One region of the Burkholderia sp. Bp8998 genome, then DNA from elsewhere that is predicted to be linked to it. Evidence: riboswitches for the same ligand, from Rfam matches in the RefSeq annotation. Region 1 holds a riboswitch; the other holds the start of a gene.
The links. Region 1 has a riboswitch for thiamine pyrophosphate ahead of thiC (phosphomethylpyrimidine synthase ThiC). Riboswitches for the same ligand answer to the same signal wherever they lie in the genome.
Positions count from the first base shown of each region.

Region 2: it holds a riboswitch for thiamine pyrophosphate, as region 1 does, so the genes downstream of both, DIE06_RS16635 (FAD-dependent oxidoreductase) here and thiC (phosphomethylpyrimidine synthase ThiC) in region 1, are expected to answer to the same signal.

Region 1 covers NZ_QTQF01000035.1:26,007-35,086, reverse strand. Annotated here, with positions in the region: gene DIE06_RS28520 (DMT family transporter) at 1-255, opposite strand, end outside; gene DIE06_RS28515 (hypothetical protein) at 400-648, opposite strand; gene DIE06_RS28510 (glycine zipper 2TM domain-containing protein) at 867-1,082, opposite strand; gene thiC (phosphomethylpyrimidine synthase ThiC) at 1,335-3,266, opposite strand; TPP riboswitch at 3,391-3,507, opposite strand; gene DIE06_RS28500 (pentapeptide MXKDX repeat protein) at 3,771-4,052, shown strand; gene DIE06_RS28495 (cytochrome b/b6 domain-containing protein) at 4,157-4,786, shown strand; gene DIE06_RS28490 (molybdopterin-dependent oxidoreductase) at 4,816-5,604, shown strand; gene DIE06_RS28480 (EamA family transporter) at 5,971-7,161, shown strand; gene DIE06_RS28475 (MFS transporter) at 7,183-8,382, opposite strand; gene DIE06_RS28470 (phosphodiesterase) at 8,645-9,080, opposite strand, start outside.
Region 2 covers NZ_QTQF01000015.1:28,306-37,385, reverse strand. Annotated here, with positions in the region: gene DIE06_RS16670 (VacJ family lipoprotein) at 1-16, opposite strand, end outside; gene mlaD (outer membrane lipid asymmetry maintenance protein MlaD) at 49-609, opposite strand; gene mlaE (lipid asymmetry maintenance ABC transporter permease subunit MlaE) at 634-1,401, opposite strand; gene DIE06_RS16655 (ABC transporter ATP-binding protein) at 1,398-2,219, opposite strand; gene thiE (thiamine phosphate synthase) at 2,304-3,428, opposite strand; gene DIE06_RS16645 (thiazole synthase) at 3,425-4,240, opposite strand; gene thiS (sulfur carrier protein ThiS) at 4,279-4,476, opposite strand; gene DIE06_RS16635 (FAD-dependent oxidoreductase) at 4,509-5,645, opposite strand; TPP riboswitch at 5,880-6,003, opposite strand; gene DIE06_RS16630 (ABC transporter ATP-binding protein/permease) at 6,272-8,041, shown strand; gene thpR (RNA 2',3'-cyclic phosphodiesterase) at 8,096-8,644, opposite strand; gene DIE06_RS16620 (sodium:alanine symporter family protein) at 8,641-9,080, opposite strand, start outside.

The DNA.
Region 1 (9,080 bases):
CAGGCAGAACGGTGCGCCCGAGTTCAGCACGCCGACGACGAACAATGGCCACGCGTGCCGGCGCAGCCGCGCGCCGAGGTCGGCTGGCTTGATGCGCGTGAGCGCGAGGCCCGTCAGGAACAGCGCGCCGATACCTACCCGCAGCGCCATCAGCGGCGCGACGCCGAAATCGGCGACGCCGACCCGGATGAACAGGAACGACGCGCCCCACAGGGCGGCGAGGATGGTCAGCAGCAAGGCGTTCTTGGGCGACATCGAGCGTGGCGGGCGAGGGGACGGGATGCGAAGGATCTTACACCGCGTGACCGCGCCGTCGTTTCACGATCGGATGAAACGACAAGAAACGGGAAATCCGTTCACCGCCGACGCGCGAACCGGCCGGGCGGCCGGCGCGGCCGTTCAATGATGGCGCCAGCCGCCGCGTCCGCCGAAGCCGAAGTTCAGCGACACCGCGGGACCCCAGTAACCGCCCCAGGCCGGAGCATAGGCAGGGGCCGGATAGTAGTACGCGGGGCCGGGGTCGACGTACACGGGCGCGGGCTGCACCGGCGCCGCCGCGTAATAGCCGGACGGGTAGTAGCCGTAAGGGTAGTAACAGCCGGCGAGTGTCGCGCACGCGAGCGTTGCGGCGACGAGGGTCCTGTTCATGATGTTTCTCCGGCGGCGCCGGCAATCGGCAGATGCTTAAGCTTAGGCCGCGCGGTGATGACAAGGTGCGCAAAACGGTAACGGATCATTTCCGCATACGGATTCGGCATGCCGGGCGAACGCCGCCGCCGGATGCGAAAACGGCGCTTCCGCATCGCGGAAGCGCCGTCTGGTCGAAACGTGCCGCGCGTCGCGCGGCAGGCGGGCGCCGGGCCGGCTTACTTGCCGACCTGGTTGCCGATGATGCCGCCGGCTGCCGCGCCGCCCAGCGTCGACAGCGCGTTGCCGCCGATCGCCGCGCCGGCGACGCCGCCGACACCCGCACCGATTGCCGTATCGCGCTGGCGTCGTGTCATCGAATCGCAGGCCGACAGGCTGGCCACCGTCGTGACGAGCAGCGCGCATACCCCAAAACGCCGAATCGAAGCATTCATGATCGTTGTCCTTGTGGGAGTGAACAGAGGTCGCGTGACCGCATGGCGGCCGTGCATGAACTCAATCTACCTGCCGTCCCGTGGGGCTGCTGTAAGGACTTGTTAAGGCGCGGACGGTTTCGTAATCAATTGTTTCCCTTGTGCCGGCAGGCACAATGCATGCGCGAGCGCGCAAAAAAGCCCGCTCGAAAGCGGGCTGCGTGCAGTGCGCGACGATGCGGTCCGTGCGGACCGCCGAGTTCGCGTGCGGGCTTACTGACGGTGATAGATCTCGGCGCCGGTCTTCACGAACTCGACCGCCTTGACTTCCATCCCCTTTTTCAGCGCTTCGCTTTCCGACACGCCCTGCTGCGCCGCGAACTCGCGCACGTCCTGCGTGATCTTCATCGAGCAGAAGTGCGGGCCGCACATCGAGCAGAAGTGCGCGACCTTCGCGGAATCCTTCGGCAGCGTCTCGTCGTGGAATTCGCGCGCCTTGTCCGGATCGAGACCGATGTTGAACTGGTCTTCCCAGCGGAACTCGAAACGCGCCTTCGACAGCGCGTTGTCGCGCACCTGCGCGCCGGGGTGACCCTTGGCGAGGTCGGCCGCGTGCGCGGCGAGCTTGTACGTGATGATCCCTTCCTTCACGTCGTCCTTGTTCGGCAGGCCGAGGTGCTCCTTCGGCGTCACGTAGCACAGCATCGCGGTGCCGAACCAGCCGATCATCGCGGCGCCGATGCCCGACGTGATGTGGTCGTAGCCCGGTGCGATGTCGGTGGTCAGCGGCCCGAGCGTGTAGAACGGCGCTTCCTTGCACCAGTCGAGCTGGAGATCCATGTTCTCCTTGATCAACTGCATCGGCACGTGGCCGGGGCCTTCGATCATCACCTGCACGTCGTGTTTCCACGCGATCTGCGTGAGTTCGCCGAGCGTCTTCAGTTCGCCGAGCTGCGCTTCGTCGTTCGCGTCGTAGATCGAGCCGGGACGCAGGCCGTCGCCGAGCGAGAAGCTCACGTCGTACGCCTTCATGATCTCGCAGATCTCTTCGAAGTGTTCGTACAGGAAGCTTTCCTTGTGATGCGCGAGGCACCACTTCGCCATGATCGAGCCGCCGCGCGACACGATGCCCGTCATCCGGTTCGCGGTGAGCGGCACATACTGCAGGCGCACGCCCGCGTGGATCGTGAAGTAGTCGACGCCTTGCTCGGCCTGTTCGATCAGCGTGTCGCGGAAGATTTCCCAGGTCAGGTCCTCGGCCTTGCCGTTGACCTTTTCGAGTGCCTGGTAGATCGGCACCGTGCCGATCGGCACCGGGCTGTTGCGGATGATCCACTCGCGCGTTTCATGGATGTGCTTGCCGGTCGACAGGTCCATCACCGTGTCGCCGCCCCAGCGGATCGCCCACGTCATCTTGTCGACTTCCTCGCCGATCGACGACGTGACGGCCGAGTTGCCGATGTTCGCGTTGATCTTCACGAGGAAGTTGCGGCCGATGATCATCGGCTCGGATTCCGGATGGTTGATGTTCGCGGGGATGATCGCGCGGCCGCGCGCGATTTCGTCGCGCACGAACTCGGGGGTGATCTCGGCGAGCGCGTTCGCGCCGAAGGCCGCGGCGCCGAACGCCTGGCCCGGGTGCTGGCGGCCCATCATCGCGGCGAGCTTCGCGCCGTTCGGGCCGCTCGACTTCAGGCTCTCGATGTACTCGGCGCGGCGCTGGTTCTCGCGGATCGCGATGTATTCCATTTCCGGCGTGATGATGCCCTGACGCGCGTAGTGCATCTGCGTGACGTTCTTGCCGGGCTGCGCGCGGCGCGGGTTGCGGTGCAGGCCCGGGAAGCGCAGGTCGGCGGTGGCCGGGTCGGCCGCGCGCTCGAGGCCGTACTGGCTCGACAGGCCGTCGAGCACTTCGGTGTCGCCGCGCGCTTCGATCCAGCGCTGGCGCAGCGCGGGCAGGCCCGCGCGGATGTCGATCTTCGCGTCCGGATCGGTGTAGGGGCCCGACGTGTCGTACACGTAGATCGGCGGATTCTTTTCGCCGCCGAAGCCGGTCGGGGTGTCGGCCTGCGTGATTTCACGCATCGGCACGCGAATGTCGGGCTGCGAGCCGGTTACATAAACCTTTCGCGAATTGGGCAGCGGCGCGACGGCAGCGGCGTCGACGTGGGCGTCGGCAGACAGAAACTTCGGATTGGCGTTCATGCAATCTCCTGTGTGAGCGCCGGACAGGCGCTTCGGCGCTTGCCCGGAGCCCTTGACGAATGTGGGGCTCGCGCTAAGCAGGAGACGAGGCTTGGTGAGGCGGCGGATTTCGTCAGAAGGATGGCGGCGAAATCCGTACGCTTCCCTGCGCTGGCATTATCCAGATCAGGTTCAAAGGGTATTTCTCACCCGCAATGCCGGTTGTTTGACCGAACGCATTGCAGGACCCCCGCGTTAGCAGCGCACACGATACACTGGCTTGGCGGCGGTTTCAACCGGGGGAGGATCGGCTGTTCCGGTGCGGCCGCAGCATGACGGGCGGCGCGATGGCCCGTCGAAATGGCAGCGTGCGTTGCCGCCGCGTGGTCCGAAGGATCGACCGGCCGCGGCGAAGCGGTGCAACATGGCGTGCTTTCACACGTCAAAAAAATTCCGCAGCGGCTGTCATTTCTCGCGACGTCGTCCGTCTATTCGGCTCCTTAAACCCATGTTTGGAGAGATGTCATGAAAAAAGTACTGATCGCCGCCTGCGTTGCAGCTTTCGCCACGGTCGCCACGGGCGCGTTTGCGCAGAACGATGCGATGTCGAAGGACAACTCGTCGATGTCGAAGGACGCGATGGGCCACGACGCGATGGCGAAGGATGCGATGGGCCACGACGCGATGGCGAAGGATGGCGCGATGAAGAAGGGCGCCATGAAGAAGCATGCGATGAAGAAGGACGCGATGGGCCACGACGCGATGGGCAAGTCGTCGTCGGGCGACAAGATGGCGCCGTCGAACTGACGGAAGCCGGGCAGGGCGCGCGGCCGGCGCGTGTGCTGCACGACGGCCGCCCGCCCGCGTCTCGTTTCGTCTCGTCTCGTCGACGCGTTCCGGGAGTCTTCATCATGCAAACCATTCCCGCCTCCGGGCGCGCGGCCACGCCGCCCGCGCGCCCGATCCATCCGCTGTGGGTGAGGGTGAGCCACTGGCTCAACGCGCTCGCGGCCATCCTGATGGTGCTGTCCGGCTGGCGCATCTACGATGCGTCGCCGATCTATCCGCCATTCGTGTTTCCGCATGGCATCACGCTCGGCGGCTGGCTCGGCGGTGCGCTGCAATGGCATTTCGCGGCGATGTGGCTGCTCGTCGCCAACGGGCTGTTCTACCTGACGATGTCGATCGCGACCGGACGCCTCGCGCGCAAGATGCTGCCCGTCACGCCGGCGTCCGTGTGGCGCGACGTGCGCGCCGCGCTGCGCGGCCGGCTCGCGCACGACGACTTGAGCGTCTATAACGCGGTGCAGCGTGCCGCGTACCTGGTCGCGATCGTCGATCTGATCGTGCTGGTGCTGTCCGGGCTGACGATCTGGAAGTCGGTGCAGTTCCCGCTGCTGCGCGAACTGTTCGGCGGTTACGACAACGCGCGCGTCGTGCATTTCTGGGCGATGTCGCTGCTCGTCGCGTTCTTCGTCGTGCACGTCGCGATGGCGCTGCTGGTGCCGCGCTCGCTGCTCGCGATGCTGCGCGGGCGCTGACCCGTCAACTTCGGGTGAAGGAAATCATCATGTCGGAATCCGAAACCAGGCGCGATGGTTCGCGCTGGACCCTCGACCGCAAGTCGCTCGAGCTCGATGTGCGCCGCGAGCTGGAGATGCCGTCGCGGCGGCTGTTCAATCGGCGCATCCTGACGCTCGGCGGGCTGACGATGCTGACCGGCTGCACGCTGCACGACGACGCGTCGGTCAATACGTTCCTCGAGAAGGTGTCGCGCATGAACGATCGTGTGCAGGCCTGGCTGTTCAGCGGCGAGCGGCTCGCGCCGACCTATACCGAAGCGGACATCACGCGGCCGTTCCCGTTCAATGCGTATTACGGCATCGACGACGTGCCGCACGTCGATGCGTCGACCTACCGGCTCGTGCTGTCGGGCCGCGTGACGGGCAAGCGCGAGTGGACGCTCGACGAGCTGTATGCGCTGCCGCACGCGGAGCAGATCACACGGCACATCTGCGTGGAAGGGTGGAGCGCGATCGGCCGCTGGGGCGGCACGCCGTTCGGCGCGTTCCTGGCACGCGCCGGTGCCGATACGCACGCGAAATACGTCGGTTTCAAATGCGCGGACGACTACTACGAAAGCATCGACATGCCGACCGCGCTGCATCCGCAGACGCTGCTCGCATTCGATTACGACGGCCATCGCCTGCCGCCCGAATTCGGCTTTCCGATGAAGCTGCGGATGCCGACCAAGCTCGGTTACAAGAATCCGAAGCACATCATGGAAATCTTCGTGACCGATACTTTCCCGGGCGGTTACTGGGTCGATCAGGGGTACAACTGGTTCGGCGGATCGTGAACGGCGGGGCGCGCACGCAGGCGCGCGTTGCCGAGCATCGGCGTGCGGCGCGTATCCGGCCCCGGATTCCGTTCGTCCGGATGCCGAAAATGTCGCGCCGAAACGTCAGTCGATATCCTTTCAGACAGGTCTGACGATGCTTTCGAATCCTTGATGCCATAATGCCGAGCGTGCGTGGACGAAGCCGTTCGCGCACGTTTTTCCCGACCCTCTGCCGCCGCTTGCCGGTTCTTATTCGTCGCCGTTCGCACTGCCATGTCGTTCCGCACGTCCGTCTCCGCCTTCCCGGTCCCGTCAGGGCCGTTTGCCGGCCTCTCCGGCGTCTTTCAGCGGAGCACGCGGCACGTCGTGCGGGCAGGCTGAACGATGACCCCGCTCGATCGCCTCCTCGATTTCTTCGCCCGCCTGCCGATCCGCGTCCGCCTGCCGCAAAGCCGCGGTGGCCGCGTCGCGCTGGCCCTGGTATTCATCTATTTCGTCTGGGGTTCGACCTACAGCGGCCTGCATTTCGCGCTGCAGTCATTCCCGCCGCTGCTGCTGTCGGGGCTGCGCAACCTGCTCGGCGGGATGGGCCTGTTCATCTTCGCGCTACGGCGCAAGCCCGAATGGCCGACGTTGCTGGAAATCCGCAACTCGGCGATCGTCGGCACGATGCTGGTCGCGCTGTCGTCCGGCACGATCGCGCTCGGGATGCGCACGGTCAGCAGCGGCTCGGCCGCGGTGATGGTCGCCACGGTGCCGCTGTTCGCGACCGTGATCGCGGCGGTCGCCGGGCGTCCGGTCGCGAAGGGAGAGTGGGCGGCCGTCGCGCTCGGGATGGTCGGCATCGTCGTGCTGAATTCGGGCGGCGCGGCCGCCGCGAACTCGGCGCTCGGCACGGTCTGCGTGCTGGCCGGCGCGCTGTTCTGGGCGGGCGGCGCGCATCTCGCGACGCGGCTCAAGCTGCCGTCCGACCTGTTCCTGTCGACGTCGCTGCAGATCGGCCTGGGCGGGTTGATGTCCACGATCGCCGCGTGGCTGATGGGCGAGCGCATCGAGCAGGTCGCGGTCGTGCCGGTGTTCGCGTTCGTGTACCTGATGGTGTTCTGCACGATGGCCGCGTACGTCGCGTACGGCTACCTGATTCGCCATACGAGCCCGATCATCGCGAGCAGCTGCATGTACGTGAACCCGATCGTCGCGGTCGCGCTCGGTGCGCTGATGCTCGGCGAGCCCGTGACGACGGCGACCGTGATCGCGACGGTCGCGATCCTCGGCAGCGTCGGGCTGTCGTTCCTGTTCGATCCGGCGCGCCGGCCCGCGGCGCGCGCGGCAGCCGACGCTTCGCCGGTCGTGGCGGCCGCGGCAACCGTGGCCGGCGAAGCGGCGGCGGGCGCGGCGTCCGCACCGGATCAGGCCGCGATGCCGGAGCCGGCGCCGATCCTCGCGCCGTCCGCGGTACCGCTTGCGGTGCCGGCACCGGCGGCCGTCGTGGACCCGGCCGCGGTCATGGATCCCGCGCAGGCATTCGCGCCGCCGCCTGCCGCCGAACCGGCCGCATCGCGCGCCGACGCATGACGCCGGCGCGCGCGGCGGCTTTCAGCCGCGCTGCGCGCCGCGATGATGGAACCAGCCGGCGAGCGCGGTAAACAACAGCCCGGCCGCGCACATGCCGGTCCAGCCGAACGCGCGCCACGCGGCGACACCGGCCGACGAGCCGAGCGCGCCGCCGATGAAGTAGCACACCATGTACACGGTGTTCACGCGGCTGCGCGCCTCGGGTTTCAGCGCGTAGATGCGTGACTGGTTCGAGATCTGCGCGGCCTGCACGCCGACATCCAGCACGATCACGCCGATCACGAGCCCGACGAGGCTCGTCCCCGACAGCGCGAAAATCACGAACGACGCCGCGAGCAGGGCGATCGCGAGCGAGATGATCGCGCGCGGGCCGCGCTGGTCCGCGAAACGACCCGCGTACGGCGCGGCGAGCGCACCGGCCGCGCCGACGATCCCGAACAGACCCGCGGCCTGCGGGCCGAGATGGAACGGCGCGCCGGCGAGCAGCAGCGTGAGCACCGGCCAGAACGCACTGAACGCGGCGAACAGCGCGGCGCCCGTCAGCGACGCCTCGCGCAGCCCGCGCAGCTCGACCGCCAGGTGCCACATCGAGCCGAGCAGCTTGCCGTACGACAGCGTCGACGTCGGCGAACTGCGCGGCAGCCGCAGTACGATCACCGCGGCCAGCGCGACGAGCGCCGCGACCGACGCGCCGAACACCGCCCGCCACCCGAAATATTCGGCGACGAAGCCGGCTGCCGTGCGCGCCAGCAGGATGCCGAGCAGCAGGCCGCTCATCACGGTGCCGACCGCATGCCCGCGCTCGGCCGGCGGCGCGATTTCCGCCGCGAACGGCACGGCCTGCTGCGCGATCGTCGCGAGCACGCCGATCGCGAGGCTCGCCGCGGCGAGCACCACCAGCGACGGCGCGGCCGCGGCGACGATCAGCGCGATCGACAGGCCCGCGATCTGCATCAGGATCAGCCCGCGGCGATCGAAACGGTCGCCGAGCGGCGCGAGCAGGAACATGCCGGCCGCATAGCCGAGCTGCGTCGCGGTCGGCACCGCGCCGATCCACGACGCGCCGTCGGGAAAGGCCGAGCGGAAGCTGTCGAGCAGCGGCTGGTTGTAATAGATGTTCGCGACCGACACGCCCGCGATCGTCGCGAGCAGCAACAGCAGGCTGCGCGAGTAGTGGGGCGACGCGGCGTCGGTCGGACGGTCGGTGGAGGCGGCGGACATGGCGGCAACGGAACGAGTTGGGCGGCATGGCGTGCGGCGCGGCATCGGTTGCGCAGGCGGCCGGGCGCCGGTCGAGGCTGCCGATCATACCGGAGCACCGTGAATCCTGCCGGCCAGGCCGTCAGGCGACCAGGCGACCAGGCGACCAGGCGGCGCGACCGGTGCGTGGCGGGTCGCGACCGTCCGCGGCCGCCCGTCATCGCGTCCGATACGAGCCCGATACGAGCCCGATACGAGCCCGATACGAGCCCGATGCGCGCCGTCAGTCGACCAGCTCCCCGCTCGGTTCATAGAACGGATAAGGCCCGTCGCCTTCGTCCACGTACACGTGATGGGACGTCATCCCCGTTTCCGGCGCATGGACGTGCACCGCGAACGCGGGCGGTTCGAGCCGGAACGCGGACGGCGCGTCCGTGCGCAGGTCGAACGCAACCTGGTGCGCGGGCGCCGGCACGGCCGACGCGAGCGTGCCGCCGAAGCGCGTGAACATCGTCCGGTGCACGTGGCCGCACAGCACGCGTTCCACGTTCGGATAGCCGCGCAGCAGCGCATCGAGCTTCGCGGCGGCGGCGGGTGCGAGGCGCAGCGCGTCCATGTGCCCGATCCCGGATGCGAATGGCGGATGATGCAGCGCGACGATCACCGGCTGCTCGCGCGCGGCGTCGAGCTGCGCGGCGAGCCACGCCAGCCGCGCATCG
Region 2 (9,080 bases), on a different contig from region 1:
TGCGGATCGTCTGCATGGTCATTACCCTCTTGTCTTTCTCTCGTGTGGTTATTGGGCGGCCGAACCGGACACCGCGGACGCCGGCACCGCGACCGGTGCGGGTGCGGCGGGCGCAGCCGATGCCCCGGCTGCCGGCTTGGCGCCGCCCGCGTCGGCTGCCTTGCTGTACAGGAACTGGCCGATCAGGTTCTCGAGCACGATCGCCGACTGCGTCATCGTGATCGTATCGCCCGCCTTCAGCATTTCGGTGTCGCCGCCCGGATCGAGGCCGATGTACTGCTCGCCGAGCAGGCCCGACGTCAGGATCTTCGCCGACGAATCCTTCGGGAACGGGTACTGGCCGTCGATATCGATCGTCACCAGCGCCTGGTAGGTGTTGGGATCGAAGCCGATCGCCTTCACGCGGCCGACCACGACGCCCGCGCTCTTCACGGCCGCGCGCGCCTTCAGCCCGCCGATGTTGTCGAATTTCATCCTCACCGAGTAGGTCGGCTGAAACGACAGCGAGCTCATGTTGCCGACCTTGAGCGCCAGGAACAGCACCGCAAGGAAGCCCACCACCACGAACAGGCCGACCCAGAAGTCGAGAGCAGTCTTTTTCATCGTCATCCCAAAATTTGGCTTGGCTGAGGCTTAGCTGAACATCAGCGCGGTCAGCAGGAAATCGAGGCCGAGTACGGCGAGCGACGCGAACACGACGGTCTTGGTCGTCGCGCGCGACACGCCCTCGGGCGTGGGCTTCGCTTCATACCCTTGAAACAGCGCAATGAAGGTCACGGCGAACCCGAACACGATGCTCTTGATCACGCCGTTGCCGACGTCGGCCCACACCTGGACCCCGCCTTGCATCTGCGACCAGAACGCGCCCGGATCGACGCCGATCAGCACGACCCCGACGAAATAACCGCCGAGCACGCCGACCGCGTTGAAAATCGCGGCGAGCAGCGGCATCGCGATGATGCCGGCCCACAGGCGCGGCGCGATCACCGTCTTGATCGGGTCGACGGCCATCATCTCGAGCGCGGTGAGCTGCTCGCCGGCCTTCATCAGGCCGATCTCGGCCGTGAGCGACGTGCCCGCGCGGCCCGCGAACAGTAGCGCGGTCACGACCGGGCCGAGTTCGCGCACCAGCGACAGCGCGACCAGCAGGCCGAGCGCCTGCTCGGACCCGTAGCGATTCAGCGTGTAGTAGCCCTGCAGGCCGAGCACGAAGCCGACGAACAGGCCCGACACGGCGATGATCACGAACGAATAGTTGCCGAGGAAGTGGATCTGCTTCGTGACCAGCCGCGGCCGGCGCAGCAGCGGGAAGAATTCCAGCACGAGGCGCACGAACAGCCGCGTGCCGTAGCCCGCGCGCTCGAGGCCGCCGATGACGTAACGTCCGATCGCGCTGATCATGCGCGCCCTCCGCCGAGCCCGAAATCCGCTGCCAGCGGCGGGCTCGTGTAATGAAATTTGAACGGGCCGTCCGGCGCGCCATCGATGAACTGGCGCACGCTCGGATCAGTCGACGCGCGCAGCTCGTCGGGCGTACCCTGCGCGAGCACGCCGCCGTTGGCCAGAAAATACACATAATCGGCAATCGCGAACGATTCCGGCACGTCGTGCGTGACGAGGATCGACGTCGCGCCGAGCGCCTCGTTCAGCGTGCGGATCAGGTTCGCGGTGATGCCGAGCGAGATCGGATCGAGGCCCGCGAACGGTTCGTCGTACATGATGAGCTGCGGGTCGAGCGCGATCGCGCGCGCGAGCGCGATGCGGCGCGCCATCCCGCCCGACACCTCGGACGGCATCAGGTCGCGCGCGCCGCGCAGGCCGACCGCGTTGAGCTTCATCAGCACGAGGTCGCGGATCAGGTCTTCGGGCAGGTCGGTGTGTTCGCGCAGCGCGAACGCGACGTTCTCGAACACGGACATGTCGGTGAACAGCGCGCCGAACTGGAACAGCATGCCCATCTTGCGGCGCAGCGCGTACAGGCCGTCGCGCGTCTGCGCGCCGACGTCGGCGCCGTCGAACAGCACCTGGCCGCGGCGTGCGCGCACGAGGCCGCCGATCAGGCGCAGCACGGTCGTCTTGCCGCAACCCGACCCGCCCATGACGGCGACGACCTGGCCGCGCCCGAAGCGCAGGTTCAGGTTCGACAGGACGAGGCGGTCGCCGTAGCCGAAGTCGACGTCGCGAAGTTCCAGCAGGGTCTCGGTAGGAGTGGGGCTCACGGAGCTGACAGTCCTTTTACGCAGAACGCCGAATTATAGGGCCTGCCTTGGAATGATGTCGTGACGCCGTTCCGGGCCCTGCGGTCAATGATTGTCAAATTGTCGGGCAAAACATTGCTGCGACGCAACAATCGCCGCCCGATAATCGCTGGCACCCGTGACCGCACTGACGACCGCGACGCTGCCGACGCCCGTTGCCAGCACGTCCGGCAACGCGTCGAGCCCCACGCCGCCGATCGCGACGAGCGGAGCCCGTGCCCCTGCGAAGCGCGCATAGCGGGCAATCCGCGCCAGGCCCTGCGGCGGCGCCGCGACTGCCTTGGTCGCCGTCGCGTACACGGGGCCGAGCGCCAGATAGCTCGGGCGCTCGTGCAATGCCCGCAACATCTCGTAATAGCCGTGGCTCGACAGTCCGAGCCGCAGGCCGGCGCGCGCAATCGCGGCCAGATCGGCCGTTTCCAGGTCTTCCTGACCCAGATGTACGCCGTACGCACCCGCTTCTACCGCGATCTGCCAGTGATCGTTGATGAACACGCGCGCATCGGGATAGCGGCGCCCTGCCGCGACCGCACGCGCGACCTCCTGGCGCAACGCGTCCGGGTTCGCTTCCTTCACGCGCAGCTGCACGGTCCGCGCGCCGCAATCGAGCGCGCGCTCGACCCATTCGGCGTCGGGAACGACCGGGTAGAGGCCGAGTTGCGCGGGGCACGGCGGGAATGCGGGCTCGGGTGCTGCAGCCAGGCCGGCGACGCGCGGGAACCGCGCGGCGTCGACCGGCCACGCATCGGCATCGCGCGTTTCGTCGCCGTCGCGCCACGCCAGCGCGAGCACCAGTGCATCGATCGGCGCGAAACCACAATCGAGGAACGCCGCGAGCGCCGCGATCCAGTCGTCGGCGAGCGGATGCGCGGCTTCCAGCGCGTAGCGCGCGCCCGCGGCATGCAGCACCGCGCCATGCTCGTCGAACTCGATCGCGACCGCGTCCGGTGATGCGGGGCGCGATGCGGCCGACGCGCGCGCCTGCGCGGCATGGTCGCCGGCCGACACGATCAGCACGTCGCCGTCGACCGGCACGTCGGGCGCCGCGACGCAGAGCCGCCACCGCGTCGTGCCGGTCGGCCAGTCGCCCAGCCGGGCGCGAATCCGTTCGGCCGCTTCGGCCAGCTCATCGGCCGGCGGCCAGAACGCATCGGCGAAGCGCGCGCTCATGCGCCGCCCCCGTCCTGATGCCAGAACGGCATCCCGACGACCGGCGTGCTCGCATGCGCGGTCTCGCGCGCATCCATCGGCCCGGCGAGGTAGGCCGCACGGCCGGCCTCGACACCCTGCGCGAACGCGCGCGCCATGATCTCCGGGTGCGTGGCCTGCGACACGGCCGTGTTCAGCAACACGCCGTCGAATCCCCACTCCATCACCTGGCACGCGTGCGACGGCACGCCGAGCCCGGCATCGACGATCAGCGGCACGTCCGGCAACCGCTCGCGCAGCACGCGCAGCCCGTACGGGTTCACGACGCCCTTGCCGGTACCGATCGGCGCGCCCCACGGCATCAGCGCCTCGCAACCGACGTCGAGCAGGCGCCGGCCGATCACGAGATCCTCGGTGCAGTAAGGCAGCACCTTGAAGCCGTCCTTGACCAGTTGCGCGGCCGCCTCGATCAGCCCGACCGGGTCGGGCTGCAGCGTGTAGTCGTCGCCGATCAGCTCGAGCTTGATCCAGTCGGTGTCGAAGACCTCGCGCGCCATGTGCGCGGTCGTCACCGCCTCGGCGACGGTCTGGCAGCCGGCCGTGTTCGGCAGCAGCGGCACCGCGTGACGCTTGAGCAGGTCGAAGAAGCCGGCCTCGGCGGTGCCGCCCGTCATCTGGCGGCGCAGCGCGACCGTCACCATCCCGGGGCGCGACGCGGCGATCGAATCGGACAGCGACTGCAGCGACGGATAGCGCGACGTGCCGAGCAGCACGCGGCTTGCGAAGGTTTCGCCGTACAGCGTCAGCGCGTCGGCGGAAGTGAGGGACGTCATGTCGTTTTCCTGGAAGAGCGGGGGCGAACCGGCGGCGCTCAGCCGCCCGCGACGGGGTGCACCACGTCGAGCTTGTCGCCCGTCGCGAGCGCGCGCGCCGCATGCTGCGTGCGCGCGACGAAATTGCCGTTCAGCGCGACCGCGTATGGCGGACGTGCGCCGTACGCGGCGAGCGCGTCGGCCACCGTCGCGCCGTCGGGCAGCGTCAGCGTCTGTTGGTTGATCTGGATATCCATGAGGCTTGATCGAATTCGGTCGGCGGCGCGCGTCAGGCCGGCTGGCGCGCGTCGTCGCGGTGATGAAGGAGCGTCGGCCAGCGCGCGGCATCGCGCCACGCGGCGAACGCGTCGGCATCGGCGAACGCGCCGCCGAGTGCCGCTTGCGCGAACGCGGCCGCCGCCTGCGCGACTTCCGGCGCGATCATGAAGCCGTGCCGGTACAGGCCGTTGACGGCGAGCGTCGTCGCGCCGTCCCAGATCACCGCCGGGCGGTGATCGGGCAATGTCGGGCGGCACTGCGCGTTGAGCTCGAGGATGCGCGCCTCGCCGAACGCCGGGTGCACGGAGAACGCCGCGCTCAGCAGTTCGAGCGCCGAGCGCACGCTGACGGGCGACATGTCCTCGCCCTCCACCTCGGTTGCGCCGATCACGTACAGGTCGTCCTGTTTCGGCGCGATGTACAGCGGATAGCGCGGATGTAGCAGCCGCACGGGCCGCGTGAGCCCGATGCCGGGCGCACGCACGCGCGCGACTTCACCGCGGATGCCGCGCAGCGCGGGGAGCACGGATTTCGCGCCAAGCCCGCGGCAATCGATCGTGAAATGCGCGTCGGGCCGGTTCGCATCGTCGATCGTCGCGTGCCAGTGCAGCTCGGCGCCGCGTTGCGCGAGGCCCGCCGCGAGTGCGCGCAGCGCCTGCCGGTTGTCGAGCTGCCCTTCGCGCGGCAGCATCAGGCCGCGCGCGAAGCGCCCCGCGAGCGCGGGTTCGGCCGCGTCGACCTGTGCACCGGCCAACGCGACGAAGCCGCCGTCGAACAGTTCGGCCGGCGCGTTCGCGCGCACGCGCCGCTCGAACAGCGGCGCCTCGGCACGATCCGCGTGATGCCAGACGACGAGCGTGCCGTGATGCTGAAAGAACACGGGTTCGGGCAGTTCCGCGAGCCATTGCGGCCAGCGCGCGAGCGATGCGGCGCCGAGCTCGGTGATCAGCAACTCGGCACTCGCCGCCTCGGCGAGCGGCGCGAGCATCGCGGCCGCGACCCACGCGGCCGACTGCTCGCCGTCCGGGCCGCCGCGTTCGTACAGCGCGACGCGATGCCCGTCGCCCGCGAGCCGCCAGGCGATCAGGCGGCCGACGAGGCCGCCGCCGAGTACCGCGAAATCCGGCCGGGAAGCGAGGAGGTTCATCGCACGCCCTCCCCCCGAACCGCGCGGACGCGTGCGACGGACGTCGACGTGCACACACCGTCCCGTGCGAACGCACGCGACAGTGGATCGGGAACAGCGCAAAAGACTGAAGATTGAGCGGTCATCATTCCTTCCGTAACGCGCGACGCGCGTACCCAAAAGGACGAAACCGGCAGCAAAGGCCGGCCGGGCGGGACTCGGGCGCTGACCATGTGGGATGGCAGCCAGCGCGGCCCGGCGGGATCAGAAACTTCCCTCGCCGGTATTACCCGGATCGGGTGCGAAGGGTCTTTCTCAGCCTCGCCGCGTTGCCCGGAACTGTCCGTCGGCCGCGCTCGAAGCACCCCTGTTTCGTCGTCGGCCATTAGACCATAAAAGCGGAAAGCCCCGCAAACTGTCCCCTTGCGGCAAATTCGCCGTCGCGCCGCGCCGCTCTGGCACAATGCCCGCAGGCCGGCCGCGCGAGCGGCCGGTTGCCGCGTCACCGTCGGCCTTAAGTGCCGTTTAAGACGCGCGGGCCACCATCCGGACGCTCGCCGTCAGTCGGCACCTCGTCCCGGATTGCCGTATCGCGGCGCGCGTCCGGCTTCGCCCGGCCCGCGCGCCGGCTACTCATCAGGAAGCACATGACCCAATCGATCGATTCCGTCCGCTCCGCCTCCGACGCGCTGCAGGACGAGCGCCCGGTATCCGCATGGAGCCTCATCAAGCCCTACTGGGTGTCGTCCGAATGGAAAGTCGCGTGGGGGCTGCTGGTCACGATCATCGCGATCAACCTCTGCGTGGTCTGGATCAACGTCAAGCTGAACAAGTGGAACGCGCAGTTCTATAACGCGCTGCAGTCGAAGGACGTCCACGACTTCCCGAACCTGCTGATGCAGTTCTCCGCGCTCGCGTTCGGCTTCATCATCCTCGCGGTGTACGGCCGCTACCTGCGCCAGATGCTCGGGTTCCGGTGGCGCCAGTGGCTCACCGACCGGTTTCTCGACCAGTGGCTCGGCGATCGCGCGTTCTACCGGATCGAACGCGACCGCCTCGCCGACAACCCCGACCAGCGGATCACCGACGATCTCCAGTCGTTCGCGACGACGACGCTCGCGTTGTCGCTCGATCTGCTGTCGACGGTCGTCACGCTCGTGTCGTTCATCACGATCCTGTGGTCGCTCGCCGGCGCGCTGACGCTCTCGCTCGGCGCGACGCCGATCACGATCCCCGGCTACATGGTGTGGGCGGCCGCGCTGTACGCAGTGGTCGGCTCGCTGATCATCCAGAAGGTCGGCCACCCGCTCGTGTCGATCAACTACCAGCAGCAGCGCGTCGAGGCCGACTTCCGCTTCGGGCTGATCCGCGTGCGCGAGAACGCCGAGCAGATCGCGTTCTACGACGGCGAGAAAACCGAGACCGGCAACGCGCAGAGCCTGTTCATGCGCATTCGCGACAACTGGTGGCGCGTGATGAAGTACACGAAGCGCCTCACGTTCGTGCTGAGCTTCTACGGGCAAATCGCGATCATCTTCCCGCTCGTCGTCGCGGCGCCGCGCTATTTCGCGGGCGCGTTCTCGTTCGGCGTGCTGATGCAGATCTCGTCCGCGTTCGGTACCGTCAGCGATTCGTTCTCGTGGTTCATCAACAGTTACTCGACCCTCGTCGAATGGCGCGCGACCGTCAACCGTCTGCGTGAATTCAAGCGCGTGATGGGTACGTCGCACCTGAAGGAAAGCCTGTCGCCCGCGACCGAGCACGGCGGCATCAACCTGCACTACGTCGATGCCGCGAAGCTGTCGACGTCGTCGCTGAAGCTCGCGCTGCCGAACGGCAACGCGCTCGCGAACATCGGCAACCTGACGATCGAACCCGGCTCGCGCTGGCTCGTGATCGGCAAGTCGGGTTCCGGCAAGAGCACGTTCATGCGCGCGCTCGCGGGCCTGTGGCCGTTCGGCGACGGCGCGATCGACGCGCCGGTCGGTGCGCGGATGATGTTCGTGCCGCAGACGAGCTACTTGCCGATCGGCACGCTGAAGGCCGCGCTCACCTATCCGGCCACGCCCGACGCGTTCACCGACGACGCATGCCGCGACGCGTTGCGCGCGTGCCGCCTCGAAGACTACGTCGAGCGCCTCGACGAGACCGGCCACTGGACGCGTGTGCTGTCGCCGGGCGAACAGCAGCGCCTCGCCGGCGCGCGCGTGCTGCTGCACAAGCCGGACTTCCTGTTCCTCGACGAAGCGACGAGCGCGCTCGATGCCGACAACGAAGCGCGGCTCTATCACCTGTTCGCCGAACGGCTGCCGAAGGCCGCGATCGTCAGCATCGCGCACCGCGAGGCGCTGGCCGCGTTCCACGTCGGCACGATCAACGTCGAACGCGTGAACGACAGCGACAAGGTCGCCGCGTAACCGCAAAAAAGGCCGGCGCATACCGCGCCGGCCTTCTCTTCCTCGTCCTTCCCGCTACGCCAGCGCGACCGGCGCCGACACGATCGGCACATGCGACACGCCGTCGTGCGACAGCCGGCTTTCAAATAGCGTCAGCGCGACGAAACGCAGCGCGACCGGCCGCCCGGTCGCACCGCCGCGCGCAGGCTGCCCGTCCGCGTCGCGCGGTAGCCGCGCGAGCGTGACGTGCGGCCGGAACGGCCGGCGGTCGGCCGGCACGCCCAGTTCGCGCAGCAGCGCGGACACGTCGGCATTCAGCGCCGCACAGGCGGGATCGGGCGCCAGTTCCGCGACGATCAGCCTCGCGCGCGGCAGGCTCGGCCACCACGCGATCCGCTCGACCAACTGTAACGGCAGCGCGTGCCGAGCCGCGAGGGCCGGCAGGCGCGCGGCCAGCGCATTGCACAGCTCGCGTTCGATTGCACCGATGAACGCGAGCGTCACGTGCAATTGAGCCGGCATCGTGCGCCGCGCGCCGCGGGTGACCGGCAACGCGTGCAGCGCATCGCGCGATGCCGCATCCGGCACCAGCGCGACGAACGCACGGAGCCGGTCGCCGTTCATGACTCGCGCACCGCCACGCGCGCTTCGACCACCGCATCCTCCGAAGCCGGACGCTGCGGCAGCGGACCGTGCTCGCCCCACACGTCGGCGGGCAACATGCTTGCAAGCTCGGGAATCGTGTTGCGCGTGAACACCGGATCGGCGACACCTTCCGCGCGCTGGCGGCGATAGTCGCGCCACGCGGCATGCGCATACTTGCCGAGCGCGAGGATCGCGACCAGGTTGATGATCGCCATCAGTCCCATGCTCGTATCGGCCATCGCCCATACGAGCGGCAGTTGCCCGACGCTGCCGAACATCACCATCCCGAGCACCGCGATGCGGAACAGCGGCAGCACGCCGCGCCGCTTTGTGATGAATTCGACGTTGCCTTCCGCGTATGCGTAATTGCCGATCACCGACGAGTACGCGAAGAAGAAGATCGCGACGGCCATGT